Regions from separate parts of the Shewanella sp. SM29 genome, predicted to be linked through region 2. Evidence: predicted binding sites of a transcription regulator. Region 2 holds the regulator's gene; the other holds the start of a gene.
The links. The regulator sigma-54, encoded in region 2, starts transcription at its own class of promoters, with help from an activator protein. The targets are predictions, from matches to a motif close to GTTGGCACGNNNNTNGNNT.

Region 1: a site for sigma-54 is predicted at 7,090-7,108, ahead of flgB (flagellar basal body rod protein FlgB). Genes of this name have one in related genera too.

What each region holds. Positions count from the first base shown of each region.
Region 1 is NZ_JAKKRN010000005.1:72,289-81,879, forward strand. It holds gene L5L77_RS04945 (motility associated factor glycosyltransferase family protein) at 1-561, opposite strand, end outside; tRNA gene L5L77_RS04950 (tRNA-Arg) at 613-688, opposite strand; gene L5L77_RS04955 (flagellar assembly protein FlgT) at 744-1,910, opposite strand; gene L5L77_RS04960 (FlgO family outer membrane protein) at 2,191-2,823, shown strand; gene L5L77_RS04965 (LPP20 family lipoprotein) at 2,820-3,269, shown strand; gene L5L77_RS04970 (flagella synthesis protein FlgN) at 3,396-3,821, opposite strand; gene flgM (flagellar biosynthesis anti-sigma factor FlgM) at 3,824-4,147, opposite strand; gene flgA (flagellar basal body P-ring formation chaperone FlgA) at 4,223-4,930, opposite strand; gene L5L77_RS04985 (chemotaxis protein CheV) at 5,136-6,056, shown strand; gene L5L77_RS04990 (CheR family methyltransferase) at 6,157-6,996, shown strand; gene flgB (flagellar basal body rod protein FlgB) at 7,140-7,544, shown strand; gene flgC (flagellar basal body rod protein FlgC) at 7,547-7,963, shown strand; gene flgD (flagellar hook assembly protein FlgD) at 7,988-8,758, shown strand; gene flgE (flagellar hook protein FlgE) at 8,841-9,591, shown strand, end outside.
Region 2 is NZ_JAKKRN010000012.1:52,493-62,083, forward strand. It holds gene rapZ (RNase adapter RapZ) at 1-547, opposite strand, end outside; gene ptsN (PTS IIA-like nitrogen regulatory protein PtsN) at 544-987, opposite strand; gene hpf (ribosome hibernation promoting factor) at 990-1,277, opposite strand; gene L5L77_RS10340 (RNA polymerase factor sigma-54) at 1,306-2,784, opposite strand; gene lptB (LPS export ABC transporter ATP-binding protein) at 2,892-3,623, opposite strand; gene lptA (lipopolysaccharide transport periplasmic protein LptA) at 3,620-4,174, opposite strand; gene lptC (LPS export ABC transporter periplasmic protein LptC) at 4,161-4,721, opposite strand; gene kdsC (3-deoxy-manno-octulosonate-8-phosphatase KdsC) at 4,718-5,269, opposite strand; gene L5L77_RS10365 (KpsF/GutQ family sugar-phosphate isomerase) at 5,269-6,246, opposite strand; gene mlaF (phospholipid ABC transporter ATP-binding protein MlaF) at 6,890-7,708, shown strand; gene mlaE (lipid asymmetry maintenance ABC transporter permease subunit MlaE) at 7,705-8,490, shown strand; gene mlaD (outer membrane lipid asymmetry maintenance protein MlaD) at 8,547-9,020, shown strand; gene L5L77_RS10385 (phospholipid-binding protein MlaC) at 9,032-9,591, shown strand, end outside.

The sequences.
Region 1 (9,591 bases), on a different contig from region 2:
GTTATCCTCGAAGCGTTTTAATATTGCAGGATCATCAGATTGATGTCGCTGATTAGAGAACTCACGATTGAGCTCCATGACTAATAAGTCTCTGAGAGTCGCATTCTCATCACTGACAAGAGTGAGATCTGGCGTAATTGCAATATTAGGGAAATTTAACTTTGCGCTTGGAAGCGCAGTCAAATTAATGTTTGAATGCTTTAACCATTCGCTTTGATCTGTGTAACTGATGAGGAGGGCAAAAACGCTGAGATTTAAAATGCAAACATCAATTGAAAGATACTGTGGATTATCGATAAGTAAACTTGGTACATCTCCCATACCGACACCGTAGACGGTTACGTGAGTTGCATCTGCAGGTAATGTACTGATAAAGAGCTGTGCTTCAGCGATGCGGTTATGACGACTACTGAGTTGAATGCCATTGACACTGATAGTTTGATTGCGACCGTTGACAAGGTGGGCATCTAATTCATTGATAGTTTGGCTTTTGACCGCAGCGGCTACGATAGGCCAACGCTTGACGATAATATTGAGATTAGACGCAAATAGCTCGGTCATTCCGTTTCTCCGGAAGATTTCTGGGAGTTTGATATCACCAAGTTCACTATCTGGTCTCTCCACAGGGACTCGAACCCCGATCGGCCGCTTAGGAGGCGGCTGCTCTATCCTGTTGAGCTATGAAGAGACGACAGTGATTATACTGGTTTTATCTTTGATTAAAAGGCTTATGATTTAGTTGCTTAAATCTTAAGCGCTATGTCGTTTATCTGTACATTGTAGGCGGCATTTTGGTCTACAAGTACTGCGGTGGCGCTTTCTTCGCTTACTTGCTCAATTTTTACCGTTGCACGACTTTTGGTCGCGACGGCGCGCATTTCATTGAGTCTATCGGGTAAGTTTTGTTGTAATACTACTTGGAATTTATCACCGACACGAATGCCATGTTTACGGCCTAGATTTAATATAATCCTGTCTGCTTGTCGGCTAACGACTTGGCCAAGTAATGGCCTGCAATTAAGTGTGCTGTCTAAATCTCGGGTAGCTTGCAATATTAATTGAGTAATACTTTTTCCATAGGAGGAACGCCAGAATCTATTACTGTTGGGAGCAATGATAGCCTGTTCTTCAAATTCCCATGGGGCCGATGTGTTGTAGCTTTTGCTCCAGACCTCTTCGCCACTGATCCCATGATAGAGGCTGAGTTTGAATTGAAATTGCCTTAGCGGAGCTTCATCCCAAAATCCTAAGAAGGTGGGTTGTACAGGCTCTATCGATATATCAATGATCTGCGGTTGAAGAATATATTGGCTGTCGGTAATTTCACTGAGCCAGCTTGGGAGTCGATAACCGCGAATATCCACTAGGTCTTGTTCAATATCGAGTCGCTCGTTAGCATGGATGTGACTAAAGCCAGTTGAAGAGTAATCTTCTATAGTGTTCCCTAACGCCTCTGAAATGACCTCTTCAAAGCCTGAAAGTTGTCCATATCTAAGCTGAGAACGATCTTTTATTTGTGTTTGAGGTATTAAAATAGCGGCCTTTAATTGGCCATTAGGACACTGTTGTGTTGGATCATCATTTAGATCGAGGCGTAGGGATACATATATTTTATTTCCCTGAATTTGTTCACTTACGAGTTGGATGTTTATGGCTTGGGCGTTGCGATTTATCGCAAAGTTATTTTGTGTGAGGTTACCATTAGAGGTTTGTTGCTCACTGGATATTTGAATACCTGTGCTCAATGTCGCATAGCTAACAGCTTGATTAATTGCTTCTTCCCTTGCTTGAGCTGTATTACCATTGATAATAGTTGCTTCTCCGCTGGCTTCTATCCATTCGGCTCTGGTGGGCAAAGAAAGTAGTAAAAGGCTCAAAATGATGAGCGAAGCTGAACTTGGTATGTGCATCAATTCAATCCTTATCGCTAAGCTAATGGCGATATTACCAATCGAGCCAGTTTTCTGACTCTTAATCTAATATGGCAATAAAGCAAATTTCGTGCCTGAGTATGAGAACTTTTGATAAAGTTTCCATTGTTACAGTCGATATACTGCGTAATAGAAGAATATTGTCGGACTGAGGTTAATATTGGTCCGAAGATTGCTGGTTTTTGTTACTCATTAAAAATTTGAAGCTTAGAAAGTGAGTCACTTGACTGCCAATGCACCCATAGATGAGGTAAATCCAATGCTAAAGCGTGTGATTATTCCCTTAACATTGATAATGTTAGGTGGATGTGTAGCTAAACCGGTTACGCCGCCCAAACCGAGTTTAGTGGATGGCAATGGGTTGCCGCCAACGGCAGTGATTAACCATTTAGCACAGCGAATAGTGACTGAGCTCGTTAAGCAAAATGATGCTCTGCGTTCTGATCAACCTATCGTAGTTGCAACACCAGTATTAGTGGGTGATTTGAATGGCACTAATGCGTTAGCGCAACAGTTACAGCAAGGATTAATGACATCGCTCCATAGCTTTCAGTTTAATGTGGTGGATTTAAACTTAGCTGATGGCTTGAGAGTCACATCTGACGGGGATTTTATTTTGACGAGAGATTGGCAAAAATTGTCGAAAGATCTTCCTGTTGAACATCTTGTCGTTTCGACTATGAGCGTAGTAACCAATGGTATGGCGATCAATACTCGGATTGTGAACATTAGTAACAATCGCGTGGTATCGGCATCTCAAACTTTTGTGACTCAAAAAGAGTTGGCAAACTACATGCAGCCTTCGGAGCAAATTGTGTCACAAAATGGCATCTTATATCGTCAGGCGAGTCCAGGTATGAATGAAGTGCGTGTTTTAGGAGATGGAAAATGAAACGCTACCTTTTAGTTATTGTGGCGCTAATGCTAACTGGCTGCGCTGCTAAAGATAGATATGTGCAATGGGAAGATGTGCCGCCGCCGAGTTTTCCTAAGTTAACGGCTATAGGATATGCGCCGTTAGCGACTCAACCTGCTAAAGAGCAATCACAAAGAGTGTTGATGGCTATGCAAGCATCAAAAATTGTGGCTTATCGTGAATTAGCGGAACAAGTTTATGGGCAGAAAATAACGGCAAACAGCAGTGTCAGTGATTGGATGTTGACGGACGATAATGTCAAAGCGTCAGTTTCTGGCGTGATCCGCGGCGCACGAGTCGTTAAGAGTTATCCAGCAGGCGAGCATTATGTCACTGAGTTAGAACTTGATTTTTCACAGGTTTGGGCGCTTTATCAACAACAGAACCGTCCACAACGAGTGAAGGAAGTGACGTATTTCTAGCGTTATTGAATGTATGTTCAACAGCATGTATTGAGCCGCGTATTTACGCGGCTTTTTTTTTGTACAAGACATTAATATCTAATCAGAGCTTAGAAAAGGGAATGCTAAGTGGGAGTGATGCGCTTATTAGGCCTTTAAATCATTGCCTAAACTTGAGATAGTCGAGGTCTTGCCTTTATCGTTATAGGTGAGGCTGGAGGCGTTTCTGCTGGCTTGTAAAGCTTGAGCAAAGCGATTTAAACTCGCTAAATTCATCTCAATTAAACTAGCATTTTGTTCGTTTAATTCTTTGCATTCAGTCAATGCGTCTTTGATCTCGGCCATTTTATGCACGAGTTCGACTTGCTGAGTGAGTAGCGATTTATCACTGTGTTTTGCCAGAATATCATCATTAGTCTTTAGTTCTTTGAGACATTGCGATTTTTCGTTAGCAAGGGAAAGCAGTAAATCGGCGTTTTGGTCAACCAAAGCGCCTTTTTCCTTGAGTATGATTTGCTTAAGAACAGCCAAATGGGCGTGTTGTAGATCTACCAGTTTAGCTATTTCAGTCATAGTTACTCTTTATTTAAGTCATTAAGTTCGGCTTCAAAACTTGCAATATTGGCAGCCAACTTTTCTGGGTCAATTTTATAGCGACCTTCGGCAATAGCTTGTTTGATTTCTGCTACTTTCTTTTGATCAACTTCAGGAAGGCTAGCCATTTTAGTCTGAGCTCCTTGAAGTTGTTGTGCCTGGGCCGTAATGACCACAGAGTCGCTTCTTTGTGGTGTTGTCGATTTTGTAGCAACTTGAGCAGATTGATCGCTGCTCGCTTTCGTTGCGCCTGAACGAACTTGCGCAGTCGTTGCAGTGTTGAGTTTGCTAATATCAATTGCCATTTTAGGCTCCAGCGTCGTGTGTACGGGATTTCTTAACTGGGGTATCGGCAGCTTACAAAAAAGCTTTAGATTATTTTACATTCTTACTTCAACTTCGCCAATGCCTGTGACTATAGCATCTAGTTCTTTGTTTGAACTGCTATTTTTGACTCTGATCCGATCACCTTTATTGCCATCTTGTAGGGCTTCGCCCACTGTTTTTAGCTCGAATGAGCCAGAACGAACGTAGATAGAGACCGAATCATTTTTACAAACGAAGCATAAGTTGTTGCTTAATATGGGATTATCTTTTGCTACTCGTCGTTTTACTCGCACGCCAGCCAATTTACTCGGGTCATCGAATTCGGCACCTCTCAAGCTATTTTGTTCAATGTAACGGACTTCTACTTGACTAGGAGAGATGAGTTCGCCTGGTGCTAAGATTTCGGTTGAGACAACAACGGGGAATAAGATATCCACCCGAACCGAGATATAGATTTGCCAAGGGTAAGCTAAGTCTTGCGTATCACAGCTGACTTTTAAGGTGTTATTACGGCTAATTTCCCTATCGCTAGCCAGTTCAACTTTCATTGGAGACGAACATTGTGACGGCAGCATTCTTGCGTCAACCATCTGTGGCGAAATATTTACTTTGGCATTTTCTGGAACGGATATTTTTTCTGAAATAAGCGCTTTAGCTAATTCTGAGATTGCCGATACGGTGGGGACAATAGGCTCTGCACTCGCAAAAGCGGGCATGAAGAGGGTGAAAAGACTAAAAAAACAGACTAAATTTACTTTCATAATGAAGAGACTAGCTTGTAACGCCAGAATGCACCTATACTTTTATTAAGTTCGAAGCTGACCACTGTAATAATAATTTGCATCACTGTCAGAAGATTGACTCAGTTTCGACTATGTTTATCGATAGATAAGACGTAAGCAATTAATATGCCTATACTCAACTGAGTTATAGGGCCGAACATAAACAGAACAACAAGGCAGAGTTATGTCGAGTATTCTTGATTCAGTCAACAAACGAACCCAGCTCGTTGGACAAAACCGTTTAGAATTACTGCTTTTTAAATTAAACGGTCGTCAACGGTTTGGGATTAACGTGTTTAAGGTGAAAGAAGTACTGCAGTGTCCACCACTGACCACTTTGCCTAAACTTAATCCTTATGTGAAGGGTGTTGCTCATATTCGTGGAACAACCATTTCAGTGATTGATTTGAGTGCGGCAACAGGGGGAAAACCTTTAGCGAGCACTGAAAACTGTTTCATCATTATTTCTGAATATAACCGCAGTGTTCAAGGCTTCTTGGTCAGTTCTGTTGAGCGGATCATCAACATGAATTGGGAAGCGATTATGCCTCCGCCGCAAGGTGCTGGCCGTTATTCTTATCTGACAGCTGTGACTGAAATTGAAGGTGAATTAGTTGAAATTCTCGATGTGGAAAAAATCTTAGATGAGATTTCACCAGTTAAAACGGCTATCAGTGAAGAAGCCAATGAAAAACTGACCCTCGACAGAACTCAGCATTATCATATTATGGTTATTGATGATTCTGCCGTGGCGCGTAAACAAATTATTCGTTCACTCGAGTCATTGAATTTACAAATTGATACCGCAAAAGATGGTCGCGAAGCATTAGACAAGCTTAAAGAGATCGCCAAAGAGATGGATAATGTGGCCGATGAGATCCCCCTCATAATCTCTGATATTGAGATGCCTGAAATGGATGGCTACACCCTGACCGCTGAAATCCGAGATGATCCTAAGCTTAAGCATATTAAAGTGGTACTGCATACTTCGTTAAGTGGTGTATTCAATCAGGCAATGGTTCAAAAAGTGGGGGCTAATGACTTTATCGCTAAGTTTAATCCCGACGAACTGGCTGCTGCTGTGAATAAGCATTTAAGTTTGTAATTGCTGTAGGTTAGTACCTAGATACGCTTTACGCTATAATCTCGACTTTATAACATGATGGTTTCGCACTGATTTTGGTGCTTGCTATAGGATTTAGGATGTGAATGTGCCAAATAAATCACTCGCTGAGGCTGAATATAATCAATTTAGGTTGTTCTTAGAGCAACACAGCGGCATCGTACTGGGTGAAAATAAGCAATATCTTGTGCGCAGTCGTCTTGCTCCTTTGATGGGCAAATATAACCTGCCATCCTTATCTGATGTGGTTAAGCATTCGATGAAGCCTACTGAGCGTGCGCTCAGAGCTGAAGTGATCGATGCTATGACGACCAATGAAACCCTTTGGTTCCGTGATCGTTATCCATTTGAGTTGTTGAATAATGTCCTACTACCTGAATACAGTCGTCTGGGGCGTCCGCTCAAAATTTGGTCTGCGGCTTGCTCGTCAGGCCAAGAGCCATACTCATTGGCTATGACTATTCTTGAGTATCAACAGAAGAAGCCTGGTGCCTTGGCTGGTAGTGCTTCGATTCAAGCAACGGATCTATCTCCTTCCATGTTAGAACGCTGCAAAAATGCCGAGTACGATAGTTTGGCATTAGCGCGTGGTTTATCTGAAGAACGTAAGCGTCAGTTTTTTGATGCATTACCTTCAGGTAATATGAAGTTAAAGGATAATGTGAAGCGGTTGGTGAACTTTAGAGCGCATAATTTGCTTGAGAGTTATAGTCTGCTTGGCAAGTTCGACATTATCTTTTGCCGCAATGTGCTGATTTATTTTGCACCAGAGGCAAAGGCAAAAATTTTGCGGCAATTCGCTGCCGCTCTCAATCCCAAAGGGATTTTATTTCTCGGTGCATCAGAATCTATCGCTGGTTTAACGGACGAGTTTGATATGGTTCGTTGTAACCCTGGCATTTATTACCAGAAAAAGACTTAACTCAGCCGCTCTAAAGAAAATTACCGACAATTGTCGGTAATTTTTTACCCATCACTTGCTCATCCTTGTTGTTATTCTCAAAATTTTCCTGATGTTGGCACATGAATTGCTTTATTTTCGTGAGAACACGAGGAGGCAATTTTATGGCGATCAATTTTGATAATGCACTGGGTGTGCATCAATACACTCTCGGTATTAGAGCGCAGCGGGCTGAAGTCATTTCAAGCAATATCGCTAACGCAGATACGCCACATTACAAAGCCCGCGATGTTGATTTTTCTGCGGCAATGCAGGCCGCTCGAGGCCAACAGCAGCAGCGAAATAGTCTTGAAATGCAAGAGCCAGATAAGCATTTTGGGCTTGCGGAGTTGACTGGGCAATTTGTTAAGTTCCGTGTGCCAAATCAACCCGATACCGGTGATGGTAATACTGTTGATATCCAACAGGAACAATCGGCATTCATGCAAAATGCACTTGAATATCAAATGTCGCTAGGTTTTTTAGATAGTAAGTTTAGTGGCATGAAGAAAGCGTTGAGAGGGGATTAATCATGAGTTTATTTAGCATATTTGATGTTGCTGGCTCGGGAATGTCTGCTCAATCGGTCAGGCTAAACACCACCGCGAGCAACATAGCCAACGCGGATTCCGTCTCGAGTAGTGTAGATAAGACCTATCGTTCCCGTCATCCCATTTTTGAAGCCGAAATGGCTAAAGCCCAAAGTCAGCAACAAGCTTCTCAAGGCGTTGCAGTAAAAGGCATTGTAGAAAGTGATAAACCACTACTGAAAGAATACTCGCCCGATCATCCTATGGCGGATGCGGACGGCTTTATTTATAAACCGAATGTTAATGTCATGGAAGAAATGGCAGACATGATTTCTGCTTCGCGCTCATATCAAATGAATGTTCAAGTCGCTGAAGCAGCTAAGTCTATGCTGCAACAAACACTTGGGATGGGTAAATAACATGTGTTACTTAGGAGGTAAGCTGTGAGCCTCATTAATCAAATTAACCAAGCGTCGGCGCAGACGGCTCAAAATAAGAGTCAGCCAAATGCCGTTACGACGAATTCATCAACCAGCTCAACGGGTAATCCGTTTCTTGATGGCATACGTTTGCCAAAAGATTCAATAGTACCGGAAGCAAAAAGCCAGCAGTTAACTCAAGATGACTTTTTCTCGTTATTAAGCCAACAGTTATCGATGCAAGATCCCTTTAAGCCCGTCGACAACGACCAAATGATTGCGCAGATGGCATCATTCTCGACGGTTGATGGTATTACTAAGTTGAATAAGGAAATCGTTAATTTAAACGGTGTTATGACATCAAGCCAAGCATTACAGGCATCAGGACTTGTTGGTCGCAAGGTATTGATCCCAACTGATACAGGTAACATTTCAGCTGAAAGCCCAACAATAAAAGGTGTGATTAGCACGCCAGCTAAAATTCCTGAAGTTACTGTACGTGTTGAGGATGAGAAAGGCCAAGTTGTGACCACCTTTAAAGTTGATGGCAGTAAGGGGGGCAATGTCGATGTTAACTGGGATGGCCTCGATAAAGATGGAAACCCTGTAACCGCAGGTAACTATACGATCAAGGCGAGTGGTTTAGTGGATGGGAAATCCCAAGAATTGCCAGTCTCGACCTATGCTCATGTGACCAGCGTTTCTCTCGGTACGGCCAGTACTGGCGCGATTCTTAACTTGAGAGGCGGTATGGGCATCAAGTTAACCGATGTGTTAGCTGTGTCTGAAACCTAAGTTTGCCTAAAAGAATTTTTGCAGTATCCGAATTGGGCGTAAGTCGCTCATAAATGAATTGAGTCAAGTGTAGAGGTGAATTATGTCGTTTAACATTGCATTGAGTGGCATTTCTGCCGCGCAGAAAGATTTAAACACTACGGCGAATAACATTGCTAATGCGAACACCATTGGCTTTAAAGAGTCCCGTGCTGAATTTGCGGATGTTTACGCTAATTCTATTTTTTCAAATGCTAAAACTGCTGTCGGTGGTGGTGTTGCGACGAGCCAAGTGGCACAGCAATTCCATCAAGGTAGCTTACAGTTGACGAATAACTCCCTTGATATGGCGATTAAAGGGGGTGGCTTTTTCGTTACTGCTTCTGAACTGGGTACATTAGACCACTCGTTTACCCGTGCTGGAGCATTTAAGGTAGATAAAAATAATTACATGGTTGATTCTGCTGGTAATTATTTGCAAACTTTCCCAGTGGATAAAGATGGGAACTCAACATCAGTGAGTTTAACGACGGCTAAGCCGGTACAAATACCAGACACTGCGGGTAGCCCTGTAAAGACTGAGAATGTTACTTTACAAATGAACTTAAATGCTAAGGAAAGTGCACTCGACCCCGCGGCATTCGATCCTCTAGATGCAAAAACCTACAATAACGTTACATCAATGACAATTTATGACTCACTCGGTGAGCCACATATTATGACCACTTATTTTGTTAAGCCCAAAGATGGTTCGTACAATGGTGAGAACAATTGGGTGGCTTACTATGCTGTTGATGGAAAGCAAGTAGATCTAGCCGGTCCTGCTGGTACTTATCAAACAGATACCACCGGCG
Region 2 (9,591 bases):
CATCGAACATAAAGTCGGCTTCGGTGGGCATTCCGTGCTTAAAGCCAAAGGACTCGAAGTTGATCACGAGTTCTTTATCGACACTACCAAGGAGAATTTGTCTGACTTGGTCGCTTAAATCATAGATATTCAAATTCGACGTATCTATGTAGTGATCGACCAGTTTTGACATAGGCTCGAGCAGTTTTCCCTCCAGCTTTATCGCTTCTTGCAAAGAGACTCGGCTCTTCGACAAAGGATGCAAACGGCGGGTTTCGCTGTAACGCTTGAGCAGAATTTTATCGCTGGAGTTAAGGAAGAAGCTCGTTAACTCAGTATCTGGAGGTAGGCTAGCGAGTTGTTTCACTAAGACCTTATCCTGCTCAGGCATGTTACGCACGTCGACACTGATGGCGACGAGATCGTTACTGCCTTTGAGTTGCTCAAGCAAACTGCCAATCAATGGCAAGGGAAGGTTATCGACACAATAATAGCCGAGATCTTCGAGTACCCTAAGGGCGACAGATTTGCCTGAGCCTGAGCGGCCCGACACTATGACCAGTTTCATCCAGTGATTACCTGATAGAGTTCCGTTTCATCATGCGTCTTGCGTAATTGCTTTAATATTTGCTTGTCGCTCAGCTTTTCGGCCATGCAAGACAAGGTACTTAAGTGCTGCTGACATTGGTCTGCAGGCACCAGTAGTGCAAATAAAATATCAACAGGTTGCTTATCGATAGCATCAAATGCTATCGGCTCTTCACACTTAATTAGTATGGCAATGGGCTGATCTATATCGGCTAGTCGACCATGTGGAATGGCGATGCCGTTACCTATACCTGTGCTCCCCATCTTTTCGCGCGCCACTAGGCTTTCGAATATCTCTTGAGATGAGAGGGTCGGGTACTGGGCAGCGACTAAGTCGCTGATGAGTTCCAGTACCTTTTTCTTACTGCCCGGAGTGGCGCAGGTAGTGCACTCCGGCCGCAGTATGGTACAAAGTTCCATTATTAGTGTTTTGTTAACTTCTCTTTGTGTTTAATAACCTGACGGTCAAGCTTGTCAATCAGGGCGTCTATAGCGGCATACATGTCAGCATGCTCTGAAGTAGCAAAAACTTCACCACCTATGAGGTTTATTCTCGCTTCGGCAATTTGTTGCATTTTCTCAACATTGAGCACAACGTGCACATTATTGATCTGTTCGAAATGGCGTTCAAGTTTTGAAAACTTTTCTTCTACATATGCACGTAACGATTCGGTAATTTCGACATGGTGTCCACTTAGGTTTATTTGCATAGAAACGTCCTCCGATATCCACTGTAGGTTATAAACTTTTACGCTGATTAGAAGGTGGAATAAGCATAGCCTCTCGGTACTTCGCAATGGTTCTGCGGGCTACGTTGATCCCTTGTTCTGCCAGAAGCTGTGCCATCTTGCTATCGCTTAATGGTTTTTTCTGGTTTTCCGCTGCCACCAGTTTCTTTATAAAGGCTCTGATTGCTGTGGATGAGCACTCACCACCATCGTCAGTACCGACGTGGCTAGAGAAGAAGTATTTTAGTTCAAAAAGTCCCTTAGGGGTATGCATGTATTTTTGAGTTGTGACCCGTGAGATGGTGGACTCATGCATTTCTACCGCTTCGGCAATATCGTTAAGCACCATAGGCTTCATGGCTTCTTCACCATACTCAAAGAAACCTTGCTGATATTGCACTATGCAATTAGCAACTTTAAGCAAAGTATCGTTACGGCTTTCTAGGCTCTTAATAAACCATTTAGCCTCTTGCAGATGGCCGCGAATAAATTGGCTATCGGCTTGGTTTTTGGTACTGCGTGCCATAGAAGCATAATGTTGATTTACATTGATTTTTGGCATGCAGTCAGGATTTAGCTCAACGACCCAGCGGCCATTTTTCTTCGACACAGACACATCTGGGATAACGTATTCGTCATTATTGGGCGTGATCAACAAACCTGGGCGAGGATTGAGGGTTTGGATGAGTGCTATACCATCCCTTAATTCATCTTCTTTTAATTTAGTCTTACGCATCAACAACCTAAAGTCTCGGGCGGCGATCAGATCTAAATGATCTTTGATCAGCATACGGGCGTTTTCTAGGTTGGGAGTATCAGCGGCGAAATGCGACAGTTGGATCAGCAGGCATTCACTTAAATCGCGGGCGGCAACGCCTATGGGATCAAAATGCTGAATACGCTTGAGTACGGCTTCGACTTCGTCAAGCTCAACTTCAGGATTACCCATGGCTTCGAGAATTTCTTCAGTGCTTTGGGTGAGATAGCCCTGATCGTCGATGGCATCAATAATGGCGGTGGCAATGGCTAAATCGGTTTCAGAAAACGGCGTGAGGTTTTTTTGCCATTCTAAGTGTTCGTACAAACCTTCACTGGTCTCGCCTTGGAAGGGCATATCGTCTTCACGACTGCCGCCGGGGCCTGAGTTTGGGGAGGCGGTAAACACTTCATCCCATGTGGTGTCCATGGGGAGCTCATCGGGCATGGATTCTTTGGTTAGCGACTCTGCCGTGTCTATGGTGGAGCTGTCTTTTTCTGGTGGCAGAGTGCTAGATTCACTGAAATCCGTATCGGATAGCGTTTGGTTTACAGGGGTTTTAGTGGCGTCGAATTGATCCTCTTCCAGCTCGAGAAGGGGATTAGAATCTAATGCTTGCTGGATCTCTTGCTGCAGTTCTAATGACGACAGTTGCAACAGACGTATAGCCTGTTGTAGTTGTGGCGTCATGGTTAACTGTTGACCCAGTTTGAGCTGGAGTGACGCTTTCATGTTACCGCTGATCCCTACGTTATTATTGTTGGATGAGGTCGCTTATTATCATTTTGAGTGAAGCCCAATGGCGGTGTAAATTGCCTCCATTGGCTTCGCTCGATTAACTATAGCCTGAATTGTTCACCTAAGTACACAGCCCTAACTTGCTGATTGTCTAAGATCTCTGCTGGAGTTCCTTCGGCAATCAGGTTTCCGTGACTCACAATATAAGCATGTTCACATACATCTAATGTCTCGCGGACATTATGGTCTGTGATCAGTACGCCAAGGCCGCGACTTTTGAGTTGTTCGATAATCTTCTTGATGTCGATAACCGAAATAGGATCGACGCCGGCAAACGGTTCATCGAGCAAAATGAACTTAGGATTAGCGGCTAAAGCCCGCGCAATTTCGACGCGACGACGTTCGCCACCCGACAATGACATGCCTTGGCTGTCACGGATGTGGGTGATATGAAACTCTTCGAGCAGATGTTCTAGTTCTTCTTCTCGTTCTTCGTTTTTAAGTTCTTTACGAGTTTGCAGTACGGCCATGATGTTGTCATGAACAGTTAGCTTACGAAAGATACTGGCTTCCTGCGGTAAGTAACCTATGCCTTTGCGGGCACGCAGATGCATAGGATCTGCGGTTAAATCATCATCGTCGATAAAGATATGTCCCTTATCGCTCTTCACTAGCCCGACAACCATGTAAAAGGTCGTGGTTTTACCTGCACCGTTTGGACCGAGTAGGCCAACGACTTGACCGGTTTTTACCGTCAGACTGACGTCTTTAACCACTTGGCGACTCTTGTAACTTTTCGCCAGATTTTGTGCTCTTAAGGTGATTTGGGTCATTTAGAGTCCTGCTTTTTCACAGGTTTATCCGCTGGAGCATCTGATTTAGCATCATCTTGATAGTTTTCTGGCTGAATAATAGTGATCACGCGATCGTCACCACTGCCAGTACTCTCGGCCATCAATTTCTGTTGAATCATGTTATAGCGGATTAAATTGCCTGTAACTTGGCTACCCGCTTGATCTAATGACGCCATACCTTTCAGTGTTAAGGTGCGGCTTGCCATATCGTAACGAATTTCTTTCGCGCTTGCCGATGCTGGGCGGCCATCGTCTAATATTTGGCTATACGTAGCAGGGTTGCCTGTGGCGACCAAAGTTTTGCTATTTTCACCTTCAGCGGAAAATGCACGCAGTTCATTTGCTTGGATTTTTATTGAGCCTTGGGTAACTTCCACCGGACCAAAGAAGATGATCTGGTTGTTTTTGATATCCGCAGTTTGGCTCACAGCTTTAATTTTGACTTCTTGCTTTAAGTCGCCGACTTTCGCGAAAGCACTCATGCTCATAATTAGCATTAGGCTGGCAAGTAATACGTTATTTTGCTTCATATGTTCCTACTACCTGACTGGTCAATTGCACTTCTTGCGCGTTGAGGTCGGCATAAAGGCCTTGGCCTTGAATATTAAAATCTTTCCCTGTGACGTAAATGGTACGGTCAGAGGTCATTATCATAGTGTTGAGATCGAGTTCCAGATAACTGGTGGACAAGGTCTGAATCGGTTCTTCTGGGCTAATGGCATCGATAATAACATTATTTTCTAATACAACCTTGCCAGTTTCCTTGTTTAGCTTGCCCTGATCTGCCCTGAGTTGCCATTGTGCTTTACCTTGGTCTGGATAAACAAGATAAACAGGTTGAGTAAAGAAAGTTTGATTCGTTGAATCATAATGTTCCATGTGTTTCGCCGTCACACGGCTATTCACTAGTCCTTGCTCATTGAACTCAACACTGCGCAGATCTTCAACGATGAAATCTGGGGTATTTTGATCTTTTACTCTGTTATCGGAATCACCGCTGTGTTTGTTCTGGACCTGCCAGTAAAGCGCTAGTGCAGTTCCAAAAAAAGCGATAATCGCGAGTGTCACACGACTCATATACTCATTCCATGGGCCGAAGTGAATTTATTTTGACTTAGGAGTAACAGATCTGTGAGTTCACGCAGTGCACCGTGGCCACCATTGAGCGTAGTCACAAAATGGGCGTGTTGGCGTACATAGGGGTGGCCGTCAGCAACACTGACCGCTAAACCGACGACATTCATCACGGGGAGATCGACAATATCATCACCGATATAAGCCACTTCTTCTGGGGTGACACCATAAAGTGCGAGCAATGCTTCATAGGGCTCGAACTTATTGTCTACGCCTTGGTAAATATGGGTAACACCAAGGGCTGTCATACGGTTTTCAACGATTTTGGATTGACGTCCTGTGATCACGGCGAGGTTGAAACCGCTGGTGAGGAGTGAGCGCACGCCATAACCATCGCGGGTATGGAAGGCTTTGAGCTCTTCGCCGCTATTACTCAAGTAAATACGGCCGTCGGAAAACACCCCATCGACGTCACAGATTAACAGTTTAATCTTTTGTGCGCGTTGCCACACATCATCACTGATTGGGCCGTAAAATCCTTGCTGTGGCATTAAATGACTCCTGCTTTAACCATGTCTAGCATGTTAAGAGCGCCGATAGGATGGCGGTCTTTATCAATAACAATTAATCCGTTGATGTTTTTTGAGTCCATCACTTGCAGCGCTTGGGCGGCCAATACATTATCCGTGATCGTGACGCAGTTACGGGTCATCACATCGGCAATGGGCGTCGTGCGTAAATTCACTTCGGCATCAATAACGCGGCGTAAATCACCGTCGGTGAAGATACCAACCAGCTTGCGCTGATCATCAATAATCGCCGTCATGCCTAAGCCTTTCTTGGAGATTTCGTACAGAGCTTCTGTGATGCAAATATCGTGGTTGACGAGCGGTAAGTCATCACCGCTATGCATGACATCGCAGACTTTTAACAGCAACTTACGTCCTAATGCACCGCCGGGATGGGACATAGCAAAATCATCACGGGTAAAGCCTTTTGCTTGCAGCAGCGCAATGGCGATGGCATCGCCCATCACTAAGGTTGCTGTGGTACTTGAGGTGGGGGCAAGTCCAAGTGGGCAAGCCTCTTCTGGGACTTCAATACATAAATGCACTTTAGATAATCGCGCCATGTTCGATTCGGGTTTACCTGTTACCGCGATAACGGGCACGCCCATACGTTGGATGACCGGCATTAAGGTGAGGATTTCGCTCGACTCACCGGAATTTGAAATCGCTAAAATCACATCGTTATCGGCCAATACACCCAGATCGCCGTGGCTGGCTTCACCCGGATGCACAAAAAATGCGGGCGTTCCTGTGCTGGCGAGGGTGGCAGAAATCTTATTGCCGATATGGCCCGATTTGCCCATTCCCATGACAATCACTTTGCCTGTGCAGTTGAGGATCAACTCGCAAGCTTCTGCAAATTCAGCCGAATCAACATATTGATAAAGATTGTCTAGGGCTGACTTTTCAATGTCGATAACTTTACAACCCCATTGGCGCAGTTGTGATTTGTCTACCATGTCTATCTCTCTTTTTGCATTGTCTTTGTCGCCCCATTGATGGGATTGGAATAGCACAATTTGGTACGCGATAAAGATGATATGTAATAGGCTTTCTGCCAAGTATTAGTTTGTTTTCAGACAATTTAGCTTATGTCTTACTGTGGTTTATTACCGAAAACAGCAAAACAATTGCGGCAGGCTAGAGCGATTGATCCGACTCGTCAAGTTCAGCTGCGTTAGCTATTCACGCACAATAACGTGTTTAGCGGCAGAAGGTCTTGAGCAATATCATCGTCTTTGTCGTTTATTTCAATGGATTTATTCCATATCGCAGCGGGTATTACCCTATGGGATGCCTCTATTGCGCAATTGCGTATCGACTCTCCCCGATAAAAGTGGGCAAAGAGTGAGCTAAGTGCGAACGAATTAGCCAATACTGCCAATTCTGCAACTAGGTTGAAAACATTAAGTAACATTTTACCTGTGCAGAGTGAAAACTTAGGGCGCATTTTCGCTGTAAATGAGGCAAATTGAAAGTATCGCAGGGCGATAGTGTCGATTCGGTTGTAGGTTAAAGCGCAATTACGTACAATTTGCGGCTCTTCGATTGGTCAGTCTCGGAAGACTAGGATCACCTCATTTGCAAATGTCGGAATCAAGCATGACTCAAGAACAAACGCCGTTGGTTGAGATCCGTAATTTGGGGTTTAGCCGCGGTCAGCGTGTGATATATGAAGATATTAGCCTGTCCATTCCAAGGGGCAAGGTGACGGCGATCATGGGGCCGAGCGGCATAGGCAAAACGACCCTGTTGAAATTGATTGGCGGCCAATTAACGCCTGACCATGGACAAGTGTTATTCGACGGTCACGATATCCATGGCGTGAGTCGCAATGAATTATTTAGTCTGCGTAAGCGGATGAGCATGCTGTTTCAAAGTGGCGCGCTGTTTACCGACATTAATGTGTTCGATAACGTGGCGTTTGCACTGCGTGAACATTCTGGACTGCCTGAAGACATTATTCGCACTATCGTGCTGATGAAGCTTGAAGCCGTAGGTTTACGTGGTGCAGCTCAGATGATGCCAAGCGAGTTATCCGGTGGTATGCAACGCCGCGCCGCATTGGCTAGAGCCATAGCGCTTGAACCTGAAATGGTGATGTACGATGAGCCTTTTGCAGGGCAAGACCCAATATCGATGGGCGTGTTAGTAAAGCTTATTCGTGAGTTATCCGATGCACTGAATCTGACTTCAATTGTGGTGTCCCACGATGTGGATGAAGTGCTTGGCATTGCCGATTATGTATATGTGGTGGCTGACAAAAAAGTCATCGCCCACGGTACCCCTGAAGAATTAAAGTACGCTGATAATCCGCAGCTGAAACAGTTTATTCAAGGTGCTCCGGACGGCCCTGTGCCGTTCCATTATCCGGCAAATGATTACCAGCAAGAATTAATGGCAAAAGGAGTTGGCAAGTGAAGTTAATCGACAGTATTGCCGACTTAGGCCGCAGCGCGATTGAGCTAGTGCTCGGTTTTGGCCGTGCAGGCCTTATGCTGTGGGGTGCGATTTTTCGCTGGCCACGCGTGCGTAAAGGTTTTCCATTATTAGTGCGCCAGATTTATGTGGTCGGTGTGCAATCTATGGTGATTATTTTAGTCTCAGGACTCTTTATCGGCATGGTGCTCGCACTGCAAGGCTATAACATTTTAGTTGGTTTTGGCACCGAAGAAAGCTTAGGTCCTATGGTGGCGCTCAGTTTACTGCGTGAGTTAGGGCCAGTTGTTACCGCGTTATTGTTTGCGGGACGGGCGGGTTCAGCATTAACCGCTGAAATTGGTTTAATGAAAAGTACTGAGCAGCTTTCCAGTTTAGAAATGATGGCGATTGACCCATTAAGGCAGATTATTGCACCGCGCTTTTGGGCTGGAGTGATCAGTATGCCATTGCTGGCGTTGATGTTTACCGCTGTAGGTATTTATGGCGGGCACCTTGTTGGCGTGGAATGGAAAGGGATCGACAGTGGTGCGTTTTGGTCGATTCTGCAGGCGTCTGTCGAATGGCGTCAGGACATAGTTAACTGCTTGATCAAAAGTGGTGTGTTTGCCGTAGTGGTCACTTGGATTGCGTTATATCGCGGTTATCAAGTGATCCCAAATCCGGAAGGCATCAGCCGTGCAACGACCCAGACTGTCGTTCAGTCGAGCCTCGCTGTATTGGCATTGGATTTTTTACTGACAGCCCTGATGTTTGGCCGCTAACGGAACACTGCGGATTTCGACACAGGTTAGATGGATTAACAGAGTGGTAGCTGAACATGTTGACACGAAAAATTGAATTATTAGTGGGTGTGTTTCTTTTAACAGGATTGGCCGCTTTTTTGGTCTTAGTCTTTAACGTCGCCAATATTGAAGTGAAAAGCAGCGATAGCACTTATACCATACAAGCCAATTTTACCAACATTGGTGGTTTGAAGGTGCGTTCGCCAGTCAAGGTTGGCGGTGTTGTCGTTGGCCGAGTGAGCAGCATAGATTTAGACCCAGTTAAGTTAGTGGCTGTGGTCACATTAGTGATGGACAAGCGTTACGATAAATTCCCTGAAACCAGTAGTTTAGCCATTTTGACTTCGGGTTTGTTGGGCGAACAATTCTTAGGGTTAACACCGGGTTTTGTCGACGATGATGTCAGTATGCTGAAAGATGGCGATAAGATTGACGACACTCGTTCGGCATTAGTGTTGGAGGAGCTGATTGGTCAGTTCTTATATAGTATGGGTTCGAAGGATAAATAGGGGTTACCGCTATGTTTAAAAACTTATCTCGTTTTTTATTGCCGTTAGTGATGGTTTTAGGGGCAACGAGCGCAGTCGCCGCTGATGTGGTTGTCGATACGACAGATCCGTATGCCATGGTGAAAGCCGTTGCCAATAAAACCTTCGATCGTTTTCACAAAGATAAAGCATTAATCGATGCAAATTCAGACCATTTAAAGGTGATTGTTCGTGAAGAACTCATGCCTTATGTCGATTATAAATACGCTTCTTATAAGGTATTAGGCCAATATCTTAAGGATTCAACCGAAGAGCAACGCAATCGTTTCGTCAATGCTTTTGAAGGTTATTTAATATCTACTTATGCTCAAGCCTTTACTGAATATACTAATCAAAAAGTGGAATTCTCACCTGGGATTGATTTTAGCAAAGAGAAAATGGTCGATGTAAACGTGCAGATCATCGAAGCCGGTCGCCCACCGATTAAACTGTTGTTTAAGGCGCGCCGTTTAAAGGATGACTCATGGAAGGCATTTGATTTAGTTGCCGAAGGTGTGAGCTTACTGTCTTCTAAGCAGTCGGAAATCTCTAA